DNA from 3 places in the Kitasatospora sp. NPDC049285 genome. Region 1 is predicted to be linked to each of the others. Evidence: riboswitches for the same ligand, from Rfam matches in the RefSeq annotation. Region 1 holds a riboswitch; each other region holds the start of a gene.
The links. Region 1 has a riboswitch for cyclic di-AMP ahead of AB0K51_RS10135 (peptidoglycan DD-metalloendopeptidase family protein). Riboswitches for the same ligand answer to the same signal wherever they lie in the genome.
Positions count from the first base shown of each region.

Region 2: it holds a riboswitch for cyclic di-AMP, as region 1 does, so the genes downstream of both, AB0K51_RS17235 (glycoside hydrolase family 16 protein) here and AB0K51_RS10135 (peptidoglycan DD-metalloendopeptidase family protein) in region 1, are expected to answer to the same signal.
Region 3: it holds a riboswitch for cyclic di-AMP, as region 1 does, so the genes downstream of both, AB0K51_RS08310 (transglycosylase family protein) here and AB0K51_RS10135 (peptidoglycan DD-metalloendopeptidase family protein) in region 1, are expected to answer to the same signal.

Region 1 covers NZ_JBFAQR010000010.1:101,525-105,778, reverse strand. Annotated here, with positions in the region: gene AB0K51_RS10145 (PP2C family protein-serine/threonine phosphatase) at 1-1,189, shown strand, start outside; gene AB0K51_RS10140 (hypothetical protein) at 1,590-1,784, shown strand; cyclic di-AMP (ydaO/yuaA leader) riboswitch at 2,152-2,308, shown strand; gene AB0K51_RS10135 (peptidoglycan DD-metalloendopeptidase family protein) at 2,310-3,299, shown strand; tRNA gene AB0K51_RS10130 (tRNA-Gly) at 3,431-3,504, opposite strand; tRNA gene AB0K51_RS10125 (tRNA-Pro) at 3,655-3,728, shown strand; gene tig (trigger factor) at 3,917-4,254, shown strand, end outside.
Region 2 covers NZ_JBFAQR010000023.1:64,725-68,978, reverse strand. Annotated here, with positions in the region: gene aceB (malate synthase A) at 1-121, opposite strand, end outside; gene AB0K51_RS17245 (IclR family transcriptional regulator) at 249-1,019, shown strand; gene AB0K51_RS17240 (hypothetical protein) at 1,080-1,526, shown strand; gene AB0K51_RS17235 (glycoside hydrolase family 16 protein) at 1,534-2,793, opposite strand; cyclic di-AMP (ydaO/yuaA leader) riboswitch at 2,799-2,931, opposite strand; gene AB0K51_RS17230 (lipase) at 3,242-4,254, shown strand, end outside.
Region 3 covers NZ_JBFAQR010000008.1:80,734-84,987, forward strand. Annotated here, with positions in the region: gene eno (phosphopyruvate hydratase) at 1-757, opposite strand, end outside; gene AB0K51_RS08310 (transglycosylase family protein) at 968-1,663, opposite strand; cyclic di-AMP (ydaO/yuaA leader) riboswitch at 1,667-1,869, opposite strand; gene AB0K51_RS08315 (cytochrome P450) at 2,101-3,360, opposite strand; gene AB0K51_RS08320 (SDR family NAD(P)-dependent oxidoreductase) at 3,516-3,944, shown strand; gene AB0K51_RS08325 (MazG family protein) at 3,962-4,254, opposite strand, start outside.

The DNA.
Region 1 (4,254 bases):
GACGGGCCGCCCGGCCGCCAAGGCGGCCCGCGAGCCCGTGACGGCCCGGTGGCGCGCGGCGCTGTACCGGGCCCGACGCAGGCTGCGCCGAACCGGGGTGGACTACTTCCGCGGCGACGGCGCCGACTGGTGGGCCTTCGCGCTGCTCGCGCTGGCCGTCCCGCTGCTGGTCATGCTGAACGTCTGGATCCCCAACTGGTGCCCGCCCACCGCCCTGGTGCTGCCGATCCTGGCCGGCGCCCTGCTGCTGCGCCCCGGCACCCTGGTGCTGCTGTACGCGGTCGCGGCCGGCGGGCTGATCACCGAGTCCCTGGTGCACACCGGGGAGCGGACCGCGGCCGACAACCCCGACGCCTACATCTACGGGGTCACCCCCGGCGCGGCCCTGGTGGTCGGCGCGGTCGGCGTCGCCGGGCTGCTGGTCGCCCAGTTCCGCCGCCGGGTCGGCGTGCCGTGGCGCGGCGGCTCCACCATGCTCTTCGACCTGCGCGAGCGGATCCGGGTGCAGGGCCGCGTCCCCCGGCTCCCGGAGGGCTGGCACGCCGACATGGCGCTGCGCCCGGCCGGCGGCCAGTCCTTCTCCGGCGACTTCATGGTGGCCGCCCGCACCGGCCCCGGCGGCCGGGTGCTGGAGGCGGTGCTCGCCGACGTCTCCGGCAAGGGCATGGACGCCGGCAGCCGGGCCCTGCTGCTGTCCGGCGCCTTCGGCGGCCTGCTCGGCTCGCTGCCCGCCCACGACTTCCTGCCCGCCGCCAACGGCTACCTGCTCCGCCAGGACTGGGAGGAGGGCTTCGCCACCGCCGTCCACCTGGTGCTCGACCTGGACACCGGCGAGTACGAGCTGCTGTCGGCCGGCCACCTGCCCGGCATGCACCGCCTCGCCGGCGCCGGCCACTGGGAGGTCAAGCAGGCCGAGGGCCCGCTGCTCGGGGTGTACGACGGCGCCAAGTTCGAAGGGGTGCGCGGCACCCTCGGCCCCGGTGACCTGCTGCTGATGTGCACCGACGGCATGGTGGAGATCCCCGGCCGCGACCTCGCCGAGGGCATGGACCGGCTGATGGGCGAGGCGGACCGGCTGGTGGCCACCGCCCCGGTGGCCGGGCGCTCCGGCGCCGCGGTCCGGCTCATCGACACCGTCGCCAAGCACGTCAACGACGACCGCGCCGTGCTGCTGGTCTGGCGTCGCTGACTCCCGCCCGCGCCGGTCGGCGCACCGTGCGGGAGGCGCTCGCGGGCTGTCCACGGAGTGTCAACCCGGGACGTTGATCTTCGGCCAATTCTCCTGCGGCACCCGGGGAATGGATCACCTGCGGGTCTGCCTGCCGGTTTGCCGGGAGAGCCCCCGCAGTCCGCCGCCCGCCGACGGTCCGTCAAGGCCGGTCCGCTATGGTCACGGTCGGCGAAAATCAGTCTCATCGCGCGGGTTGCGGCGCCGGGCTTGTGGGCAAGTCCTTTACGCAGTCCGCACGAACGACCACACTGAGTCCGGATGGGCTGGTGGGGACACGGGGGGTTGGGGCCGGTTTCCGCCTGGAGCCATCTCCGGTTCCGACACGAGTCCCCGCCATGAACCGAGGAAGTGAGTCCGGGTGGCCTTCTCCGTCTCCGCGCTGGTCCTGTTCGGCATCGTCTGCGCCATCTTCATCCGCAACAAGCAGCTGAAGAGCGGGCACTTCATCGTCGCCGCGCTGTTCGGCTTCATGCTGAGCCAGTCGACCGCGGCCGGTCCGATCCAGCAGTTCCTCAACTCGGTCGCCAAAGCCATCTCCTCGATCGCGGGTTGACGCACCGTCGGCTCCCGGGGGGAACACCGCGACGGACGGGGAGGCGCCCCGCGCCGTCGCACCGGCCTGCCCGCGGGTGACCAGGGTCACCCGTTCCGTCACTCCGCGTCCGCACCGCACTGCGGAGGGTGCCCGAAATCGCCCCGCGTAGAGGGTTCGTAGGCACACCGTCATGATCCCGTGCGCGGACCGCAGCAGGCCGCTCGGCAGAGCGTGACCTGTCGATCCGTCAGCCCCTTCCCGATCTTGGGAACGGGGCTTTTCGGCGCTTGCCAGCCTCCTGACCCGTGGGTTTTGCTTCCTCAGCAGCCCGGCAATGGTCCGGGTGGGCCACCGAGCGGAACGCCTAGTCCTGCCGCCGTCCGGTGCCGACCAGATACCCAGTCACGGCAGGAGCGGGGGAACCACAGGTAAGTCGCCGGACCCGGAACACGGGCCCCGGCTCGGGGTGAAGCCGCGCTTGCGGCCGGGCAACTCTCGCCCGAACCCGACAGCTCACCTCGTAGGCGTCGGAGAGGAATGCTCATGTCCGTCAAGGGCAAGCACCGCAAGCCGCGTATGACCACCCTCGTCCGTATCGCCATCGCCACCGGCGTCGCCGGCGCCGCGGTCGGCCTCCCGGTGACCGCCGCTTCCGCGCACGTCACCACCGACCACCAGGACAACGGCCGCCAGTGGGCCCAGGTCTCGGTGGACGCCACCCCGGTCGCCGACACCGCCGCCGCCGCGCCGCAGGCCGCTCCGGCCGCCGCCGCGCACGACTACAAGGTCGTCTCCGGCGACACCCTGTCGAAGATCGCCACCGCCCAGAAGGTGGACGGCGGCTGGCAGAAGCTGTACCAGGACAACCGCTCGGTCATCGGCGGCAACCCGAACCTGATCTACCCGGGCCAGCAGCTCACCGTCAACGGCAAGGCCGCGGAGACCGCCGCCGCGCCGAAGACCGAGCAGGCCGCCCCGAAGGCCGAGCAGGCCCCGAAGGCGTCCAGCAACGACACCGCCAAGGCGTCCGGCTCCACCAAGTCGACCACCTCCGCGGCGAAGTCGACCACCTCCACCGCCAAGACCGTGCAGGCCGCCCCCAAGGCGTCCACCTCCTCGGTGGCCTCCTCCGGCTACGTCGCGCCGGCCCCCGGCAGCGTCACCACCGGTTACAAGGTGGCGGGCTCCAACTGGGCCAGCGGCTACCACACCGGCATCGACTTCCCGGTCTCCACCGGCACCAGCCTCAAGGCGATCGCCGCGGGCACCGTGGTCTCCGCCGGCAACGGTGGCGCCTACGGCAACCAGGTCATCATCAAGCTGGCCGACGGCAAGTACGCCCAGTACGCCCACCTCTCCTCGATCTCCGTCTCGGCCGGCCAGTCCGTGACGGCGGGTCAGCAGATCGGCCTGTCCGGCGCCACCGGCAACGTGACCGGCCCGCACCTGCACTTCGAGATCCGCACCACCCCGGACTACGGCTCCGACATCGACCCGGTCGCCTACCTGGCCGCCCACGGCGTCAACGTCTGATCCCCGCAGTAACCGTCGAAGGCCCCGCGCAGCGTTGCGCGGGGCCTTCGGGCTGCCGGGCGGAAACACCGACGGCCCGAGCGGAAACGCAGACGGCCCCAACTGCGGGTGCAGTCGGGGCCGTCGGGCTGTGGAGCGGGTGACGAGAATCGAACTCGCGTGACCAGTTTGGAAGACTGGGGCTCTACCATTGAGCTACACCCGCGTAGGCGTACCCGCACCGCCGTGGCGGTGGTGAGGACTGGCCTAGCGTACCTGGTCGGGGCCGCGGAATGCACACCGCTTTGCCGCCGTCGGCTCGCGGATTTCGCTCCGGTCGGGGGCGGGCCGACGTGTACTCTTCTGCTCGGCACCACGGGGTGTGGCGCAGGTTGGTAGCGCGTCCGCTTTGGGAGCGGAAGGCCGTCGGTTCGAATCCGGTCACCCCGACCGTGTGCGGCAGGGTCTCGTCCGGCGGGCGGGGCCCTGTTGTCGTCTTCCGCTTTTCCGGAACGCCGCCGGTGCCGGGCACAGTCGCTTTCGTGGTACCGGTAGGATGGACCGCTGGCGGTAGTACGGACAGCAATGCAGCCCCAACCGCCTATCGCCCTGACCGCAAGCCCCTAGGAGACCTAACCGTGAAGAGCGCCGTCGAGACTCTGAACCCGACCCGGGTTCGACTCACCGTCGAGGTGCCCTTCGAGGAGCTCAAGCCCAGCCTCGACGCGGCGTACAAGAAGATCAACCAGCAGGTCACCGTACCGGGCTTCCGTAAGGGCAAGATCCCGAACAAGGTGATCGACCAGCGGTTCGGCCGTGGCGCCGTGCTGGAGGAGGCCGTCAACGACGCGCTTCCGCGCTTCTACACGCAGGCCGTCGACGAGGGCCAGATCGACGTGCTGGGCCAGCCGGACATCACCGGCATCGAGGGTGTCGAGAACCTGGCGGACGGCGGTGACCTCAAGTTCGTCGCCGA
Region 2 (4,254 bases), on a different contig from region 1:
GGTGCAGACCCACCACGAAGGCCACCGCCTCGGGAGTCAGCACCTCCTCCGAGCGGGCCACCCGGGGACCGGCGACGGTGACGACCGGCGCGAGGGGGGACGAACCCTGATCTGCGGCCATGGGCAGGATACTCCTTGGGCTGTTCCGTTCTGTACAGTGGAGACTAGTTTCCGCGATACAGAATTTCAACGGTTTGTTGATGAATCGCGTGGACTCTACTCCTTCCTCCACAGCAAAGGGAACGTCCGTGGCCAGCACCTCCACCGAACGCGCCGCCGGCTCGGTGCAGTCCGTCGAGCGCGCCTTCCTGCTCCTGGAGGCGCTCGCCGACTCCGGCGGCATCGCCACCCTCAGCGAACTCTCCACCACCTCCGGCCTTCCGATGCCGACCATCCACCGCCTGGTGCGCACCCTGGTCACCCAGGGCTACGTCCGCCAGGACACCGCCCGCCGCTACACCCTCGGTCCCCGGCTGATCCGCCTCGGCGAGACGGCCGGCCGCCTGCTCGGCAGCTGGGCGCGCCCCTACCTGGCGGAGCTGATGGAGGCCACCGGCGAGACCGCCAACCTGGCGGTGCTGGAGGGCGGCGAGGTGGTGTACGTCGGTCAGGTCCAATCCCGGCGCTCCATGCGGATGTTCACCGAAGTCGGCCGCCGCGTCCAGCCCCACTGCACCGGCGTCGGCAAGGCGCTGCTGGCGCAGCTGCCCGAGGACGAGGCCCGCGCCCTGCTCGGCCCCGGCCCGCTGCAGTCCCACACCTCGTACACCGTCACCGACCCTTCCGCGCTGCTCGAGCAGCTCGCCGTCTCCCGCGAGCGCGGGTACGTGGTCGACGACCAGGAGCAGGAGATCGGCGTGCGCTGCATCGCCGTCGCCGTGCCCGGCGCACCCACGCCCACCGCGCTCTCCGTCTCCGGCCCGGAGGGCCGCATCCAGGCGCTGGAGTCCCAGTCCGGGGCGGCCGGCCTGGTCCCGCTGATGCAGACGATCGCCGCCCGCCTCGGCGAGGTGCTCTGACGGACCGTCAGGGCCGCCTTACGCTGAGTGTACCTCCGCACACTCGTCACAGGAGCGCACGTGCACCGTCTGGTCCCCCTCCTCGCCGCGCCCCTGCTGGCGTTCGCCCCCGCCGTCGCGCCGTCCGCCTCCGACCTGCGGGTGGTCCGGCTGGACCCGGATCCCGTGGCGCCGGGCGGGACCACCGCGGTGCACGCCTTCGTTGCCAACGGCGGGCCGGACACCACCGCCTCGCCGTTCACGGTGCTGGTCGACCTGCCGGCGGGCTTCACCGCCGAGGGGCCGTTCTTCCCGTCCGGGTGCACGGCGGCACCGGCCGGCCGCCTGGTGAGCTGCACCTTCCCGGCCGGTCTGCCGCGCTACCGGACGGCGACCGCGCTGGTCCCGGTCCGCGCGGACGCGAACGTGCCCCCCGGCAGCAGCGCCGAGGGGCACGTTCAGGTGCTGAGCGCGGACCACCGCGATCCGGCGGACGACCGGACGGCGTTCACGCTCTCCGTGTCGTGACGGGGCGTCAGCGGTACACGCGCACGTAGTCCGAGCTGAAGCTGATCGGCGCGCTGCCGCTCGCGGCGGGGTGGTAGGCCCCGGCGCTCAGCGACAGGTTGAGGATCAGGTACGCCGACCAGTTCGACCCGACGCCCGTGCCGTCGGAGAAGACCTTCTGCCCGTTCACGTACCAGTCGACCGAGTTGGCGCCGTAGTACGTCCCGATGGTCACCCACTTGTCGGCGCCGACCGAGGCCGCGTCGGTGTAGTACTTCGAGCCGGACTTCACGTGGTTGGTGAGCTCCAGCAGGTTCGGGTTGTCCGGGTGGTACTCGAACGAGTCGATCTCGCCGTTGCCGTTCTTCCAGGTCCACAGCGCCGGCCAGGCACCCGACCCGGCCGGCAGCTTGACCCGGGTCTCGGCGTAGTCGCCGGTCTTCACCTGGAAGCCCTGCTGCGAGTACTCGGTGGTGAGCAGTCCGGTGTCCCAGGCCCGCTTGCCGTTCTCCAGGGTGTGGCTGGAGGGGGTGGCGGTGAAGGTGGCGACGCCGCCGGAGACGGTGACCGCGTTCGGGCTCAGCCAGTCCAGCTTGTTGTCGTCCGGGTTGTGGTTGCCGTACTTGTACGAGCTGCTGCGGTCGCCGGTCCACTTGGAGCCGTAGCCGATCGGGCCGTCGAACTCCTCGGACCAGGCCAGCGACTTCCCGGGCACCGGCGCACCGGTCGACGGCGCGGGCGTCGGGGTCGGCGTGGGGGTGGGAGTCGGCGTGGGCGTCGGCTTCGGGGTCGGGGTCGGGGTCGGGGTGGGCGTCGGCTTCGGGGTTGGGGTCGGCGTGGGGGTCGGGGTGGGCTTCGGCGCCGGGGTCGGCGTCGTGCCGGCGGCCGCGACCGTCAGGGTGCGCGCGGGCAGGTTGTGCCAGCTGCCCGCGGTGTCCTGCCAGAAGCCGAACTGGGTGTAGCTGCCGGCCGGCAGGGTGCGGGCCGCGCTGGTGAAGGTGACGCCGCTCGGGCAGATCCGGACGTTGCCCGCGTTGCCGGGGAAGTCCAGGTTGCGCCCGGCCGCGTCACGCACGCCGACGCCGACGGTCTTCGCGGTGAAGCAGGAGTCCGAGTGCAGGGTGAGCGAGGCGGTGGTGGCGGCGCCGGCGGTCATCGCGGTCGGGGTGAGCCGGTCCTGGACGACGGTGGTGGCGGCGTTGGCGCTGCCGGTGGCCAGGGGCACGCCGAGCAGCGCGACCGACCCGGCGAGGACGCCGAGGCGGGCGGGGGTGGCGACAGGTCGCATGGGGGTGGTCCTCCGCGACGCCTGCGAGGTGAGCTGTCGGGTTCGGGCGCTGAGGCAGCCCGGCCGCGCGTGGCGGCTTCACCCCGAGCCGGGCCCGCGCGCCCCTGGGCAGGGCGGAGGGCACGGCGTACTGCCGTGGTTCCCCCGCTCCTGCCCGTGCTGTGCTCTGGGTGTCGCCGACGGGCGGGCAGGACTCGGCGTCCCGGCGGCGGGTGAGCCCGGTGGGCGTCCCGAGCAGGCTAGGCAGATTGTCCTTATATCTCCAATACCGGTCCGCTGAGACATGGTTCACACCCGCCGCGCCGGGTGATCACCCGCGGACCGCCCCTCGGCCATGGGGCCGACAGCCACACCGGGCGGCCCGGGGTATGCGCCGCACCCATTCCGACGGCACTCCCGCCTCCGTAGCGTGCGCGTACGGGACTCAGCGTGAAGGAGTGAACGCGGTATGTGGAGAAACGGACGCGGGAGGCGCGGCGGCTTGGGCTTCCTGCTCGCGGGCGTGCTCGCGCTGGCGGGTGCGGTCGTCCCGACGGGGACGGCTTCGGCGGCGGTGCCGTCCAACCTGACCCTGGAGGCGAACTACGGCAGCGTCGCCAACGGCTGGGACCACGTCGAGCGGTACCTCGACACCACCTCCGGCTTCCACCAGGAGCAGTACCCGCCGGACGGCCGCGGCGACCAGGACGGGCAGCGCCTCACCTTCTTCGGCGGCGTCAAGCAGCCCTACTCCGGTCGCTTCCTGCTCTACTCGGCGCCGGGCTGGAACACCGGCGCGCACCAGGTCCCCGTGCTGCTGGTGCACGGCGCCAACGACAACCCGGACCGGGCCTGGGCCAACCCCGGCGAGTCCGGCGGCTACGGCTGCGGCGCCGCCTCCTGCCCGAGCACCGGCCTGATGCAGTACCTGGCCGGGCAGGGGTACCGGGTCTTCGCGATCGGCTTCGCGCACAAGCAGGGCGACAACCTGATGCAGGCTCAGGAGGTCGGGGACGCCGTCGCGCTGATCCGCGCCAAGCTCGGCGTCCCCCAGGTGGACCTGGTGGGCTGGAGCAAGGGCGAGATGTCCACCCGGGCCTACGTGTCCTCGGTCAAGCCGTCCTGGGGCCGCCCGTACGCGGGCGACGTGCGCAAGCTGATCACCCTCGGCGGGCCGAACGGCGGCTACGACTACCCCTTCGCGCACGGGTGGGCGCACGACTTCTCGATCTGGCCGCAGTGCGGCGGCGCGGTCAACGCCCCCTCCCCGCACCTGCACATGACCTGCTACGGCACCTACACCGCGCACCCGGAGTTCTCCTTCACCCCGAGCGGCGGCTACGACGACTACCCCGGGCAGCGGCAGATGCTGGCCCGCTGGGACTCGGTCTTCGGCGTCGACCAGACCCAGCAGGACTGGTACACGACCTACTACGGCGGGCAGGGCTTCTACACCGACGGCGGCGGCATCCAGGCCGCGAT
Region 3 (4,254 bases), on a different contig from region 1:
CGCCGTCCTTGAAGAACTCGGAGGCGGCGACGTCCAGGGCGAGCGCGACGTCCTTGCCCGGGGTGTAGCCGGCCTTCTTGATGGCCTCGGTGATGAGGTCGAGGGCCTCGCGGTTGGAGTCCAGGTTCGGGGCGAAGCCGCCCTCGTCGCCCAGGCCGGTGGAGAGCCCGCGCTCCTTCAGCACGCCCTTGAGGGTGTGGTAGACCTCGACGCCCCAGCGGACGGCCTCGGAGAAGGTCTCCGCGCCGATCGGGGCGATCATGAACTCCTGGATGTCGACGTTGGAGTCCGCGTGCGAGCCGCCGTTGAGGATGTTCATCATCGGGACCGGCAGCACGTGGGCGTTCGGGCCGCCCAGGTAGCGGAACAGCGGCAGGTCGCTGGCCTCGGAGGCGGCGTGCGCGACGGCGAGGGAGACGCCGAGGATCGCGTTGGCGCCGAGCGAGGACTTGTCCGGGGTGGCGTCCAGGTCGAGCATCGCCTGGTCGATCAGCCGCTGCTCGGTGGCGTCGTAGCCGACCAGCTCGGGGCCGATCTGCTCGATCACGGCGAGGACGGCCTTCTCGACGCCCTTGCCGAAGTAGCGGTTCTTGTCGCCGTCGCGGAGCTCCAGCGCCTCGAACGCGCCGGTGGAGGCGCCCGACGGGACAGCGGCACGACCGGTGCTGCCGTCGTCGAGACCGACCTCGACCTCGACCGTGGGGTTGCCGCGGGAGTCGAGGATCTCACGGGCTACGACGACATCAATGGACGGCACGAGGCATCTCCTAGCGGAAGCGGATGTGTGGTCGTTACGACCTGAGCCTAGCCCTACACCGCCCCGCGGCCACGTCCGGCCGGGCCTCGTCTCACGGTGTGGCACCGCTACTCACTGGTAGTTCACCTGATTGCCCGCAGGCCCGGGGCCCCGGACGGCGCGAACTGCCCTGCGCACGCCCGGGGCGGACGGACCGTCAGGCGCCGCGCGTCACAGCGCGAGCACCTGGCCGGGGAGGATGAGGTCCGGGTTGTCGCCGATCACCCGGCGGTTGGCCTGGTAGAGCTGCTCCCAGCCGCCGGGGAGGCTGCGGGCCGCGGCGATGCCGGAGAGGGTGTCGCCCTCGATCACGGTGTAGCCGCCGGCGGCGGGCGCGGGGGTCTCCGCGGCCGGCGGCTGGGCGGCGGGCTCGGACTGGGCCGGCTTGGCGGCGGGCTTCGAGGGCTTGGGGGACGGCTTGACGGCCGGCGCGGCCGGGCGCTCCTGCGAGCGGGAGACGGTGTCGTCCGAGGTGTCGGCCACCTCGCCGCCGCGGCTGAGGCCGGCCCGCACCGAGCAGACCGGCCAGGCGCCGGGGCCCTGGGAGGCCAGGACCCGCTCGGCGACCGCGATCTGCTGGGCGCGGCTGGCCTGGTCGGCGCGGCCCGCGTACTGGCCGCCGCCGTAGGCGCGCCAGGTGGAGGAGCTGAACTGCAGGCCGCCGTAGTAACCGTTTCCGGTGTTGATGCTCCAGTTGCCGCCGCTCTCGCACTGGGCCACGCGGTCCCAGACGGAGCTCGGGGCGGCTGCCGCTCCGGCGGCGGCGAGCAGGGGCAGGGCCAGGCCGACCGAGACCACGCCGGCGGCGGCGATGACCTTCTCGGCCTTGGTACTGCGTCGGTGACGGCCGGTACCGGTAACTGCCATGGGATGTCCTCTCCGCACGCCTGCGAGGTGAGCTGTCGGGTTCGGACCGGGAGGCTGGCCCGGCCACCCGGTGGTCACGGACGCGTGTGCGTCCACCTCCGGGCGGCTTCACCCCTAGCCGCTGGGACGGCGGCGGTCATACGTGGTTCCCCCGCTCCTGTCCGGGTCGATGACTCGGTGGCCCGAGGACGCGGCGGACAGGACTCGGCGTACCGCGTTCGGGGCCCGCTGCTGCGAGCAGATCGGAGAGTAGGCAGAGCTGACGGGCAATCACAAGCTCATATCACCGGCATCACGCCGAAATCACGAACCTCTACGGCTCGTACACAGAGCATCCATATATGTCCGGTTTCGTCCGTGTGGGGAGTGCGGCGCGCGCCCCCGTCCGACGCGCCGTCAGCCACTGCGAACGGGGGTTCGGACGGTTCGAAACGGCGTCAGCGGGGTGTGAAGGAGACCGGGAGGTCGCGCAGACCGCGCATGATCAGGCCGCCGCGCCAACGCAGTTCGGACGGGTCCGCGGCCAGCCGCAGGTCCGGCAGCCTGGTCAGTAGGCTGCCGATCGCGCGCTGGCCCTCAAGTCGGGCCAGCGGGGCGCCGATGCAGTAGTGGATACCGTGTCCGAAACCGAGGTGCGGATTGTCCGCCCGGGCCAAGTCGAGGGTGTTCTCGTCCGAGAACCGGGCCGGGTCGCGGTCGGCCGCGGCCAGCACCACCAACACCGGGTCGCCGACCGGGATCTCCACCCCGCCGATCCGCAGCGGAGCGGTGGCGAACCGCCAGGTGGCCAGCTCGACCGGGCCGTCGTATCGCAGCAGCTCCTCGATCCCGGTCTCCAGCAGGCCGGTCTCTCCGCGGTCCAACGAAGCTTGCAGGCGCTGGAGTTGGTCGGGATTGCGGAGCAGTGCGTACACGCCGTTGCCGACTAGATTGATGGTGGTCTCGAATCCCGCAAAAAGCAAGATGAAGGCCATCGCCGCGGCCTCGTTCTCGGTGAGGTGCTCACCGTGGTCACTGGCCCGGATCAGACCGGAGATCAGGTCGTCGCCGAGGTCGGCCCGCTTGCGGTGGATCAACTCGGCCAGGTAGCTCTGGATCCGCTTCACCGCGCGGCCCACTCCCCCGCGCCGGGCGCCGGTCTGGCCCGGCTTCGTGTGTCGCAGCATCATGCCGGCCCAGTCGCACAGGTCGTCCTGGTCCTCCTCGGGCACGCCGAGGAGCTCGCAGATCGCGTAGATCGGCAGCGGGAAGGCGAGTTCGTGGATCAGGTCGGCCTCGCCGCGGGCGGCGAAGGAGTCGATCAGCCGGTCGGTGAGCTGCTGCACGCGCGGTTCGAACTCGGCCACCCGGCGCGGGGTGAACGCCTTGGACACCAGCCGGCGCAGCCGGGTGTGGTCCGGCGGGTCGATGTTCAGCAGATGGGTCATCAGGTCGGCCTGCCGCTCGCCCGGGATGCCCACCCGGCCGGTGCGGTGCGCCTGCCCGCTGTGGTGCGCCGGGTTCTTCGACAGCCGGGCGTCCGCCAGCGCCTGCCGGGCGTCCGCGTACCGGGTGACCAGCCACGCCTCCACCCCGCTCGGCAGCGTGGTGCGGTGCACCGGCGCGTGCTGGCGCAGCCAGGCGTACGCCGGGTACGGGTCGGCCGCGAACTCCCAGGTGAAGAGTTCCGGCTGCGTGGGGTGGGGCGTGTGGGACATGTCTTGACCGTATCCAAAGGCTCCGCCGCGTGAGTCTGGTCACCTGGCGGGTAATCCCTGTTGCAGAGGGGATGGGCGTGCCTACCATCCTCCGACAGTCATAGCGCGGGCGGTCGTGCGGGCCGCCCGAGTCCGCCCTGAAGGGGGAGCAGACGATGCGGGTAGCCGGGGCAGTGGTGGTCATCGCGGTGCTCGACGGAGGCTCGGGGGCCGACCTGGCCCGCCGGTTCGCCGCCGCCGGGGCCGCCGGTCTGCTCATCGCCGACCTGCACCCCGGGGTCGCCGAGGACCTCGCCGCCGAACTCGACCGCCCCGGCTGCCCCGTGGTCGGCGTGTCCGGCGACGTCCACCGCCCCAGCGACATCGCCGCCCTGGTCGACACCGCCGCCAAGCACCTCGGCCCGATCGACCTGTTCGCGGTGGCCGGCCCGGACGGCGAGCGGATCGTCCAGCTCGCCGAACTGCCCGGCCACCTCGACCTGCTGGCCGAGGTGCTGGCCCTGGTCGGCGAGGCGATCGGCGAGGTCGTCCCCGCGCAGCGGCAGCCCGCCGACGCCGACCACCCGGCCCGCCTGGCGAGCTGACCCGCCGTCAGCCCGGCTCAGCCCTCCAGCCCCTCCGCGGCGCGCACCTCCCGGCGGTAGCCGCGGGCCGCCGCGCGCAGTGCCGCGTCCACGTCCACGCCGCGGTCGTAGGCCTGCTGGGCCACCGCCAGCAGCAGCTCCCCCGCCGACTCCTCGGTGAGCTCGGCGGGCAGCCGGTACGGCCGGTCGGGCACCGCGGTGAAGTTCGCCCGCCGCACCCGGGAGACCAGCTTCGCCGCGTAGGCGAGCGCCGGCAGTCCGCCCGGCACCCCGTCGAGCACCGACTCGCGCTGCTTCTCCGCGGCCTTCA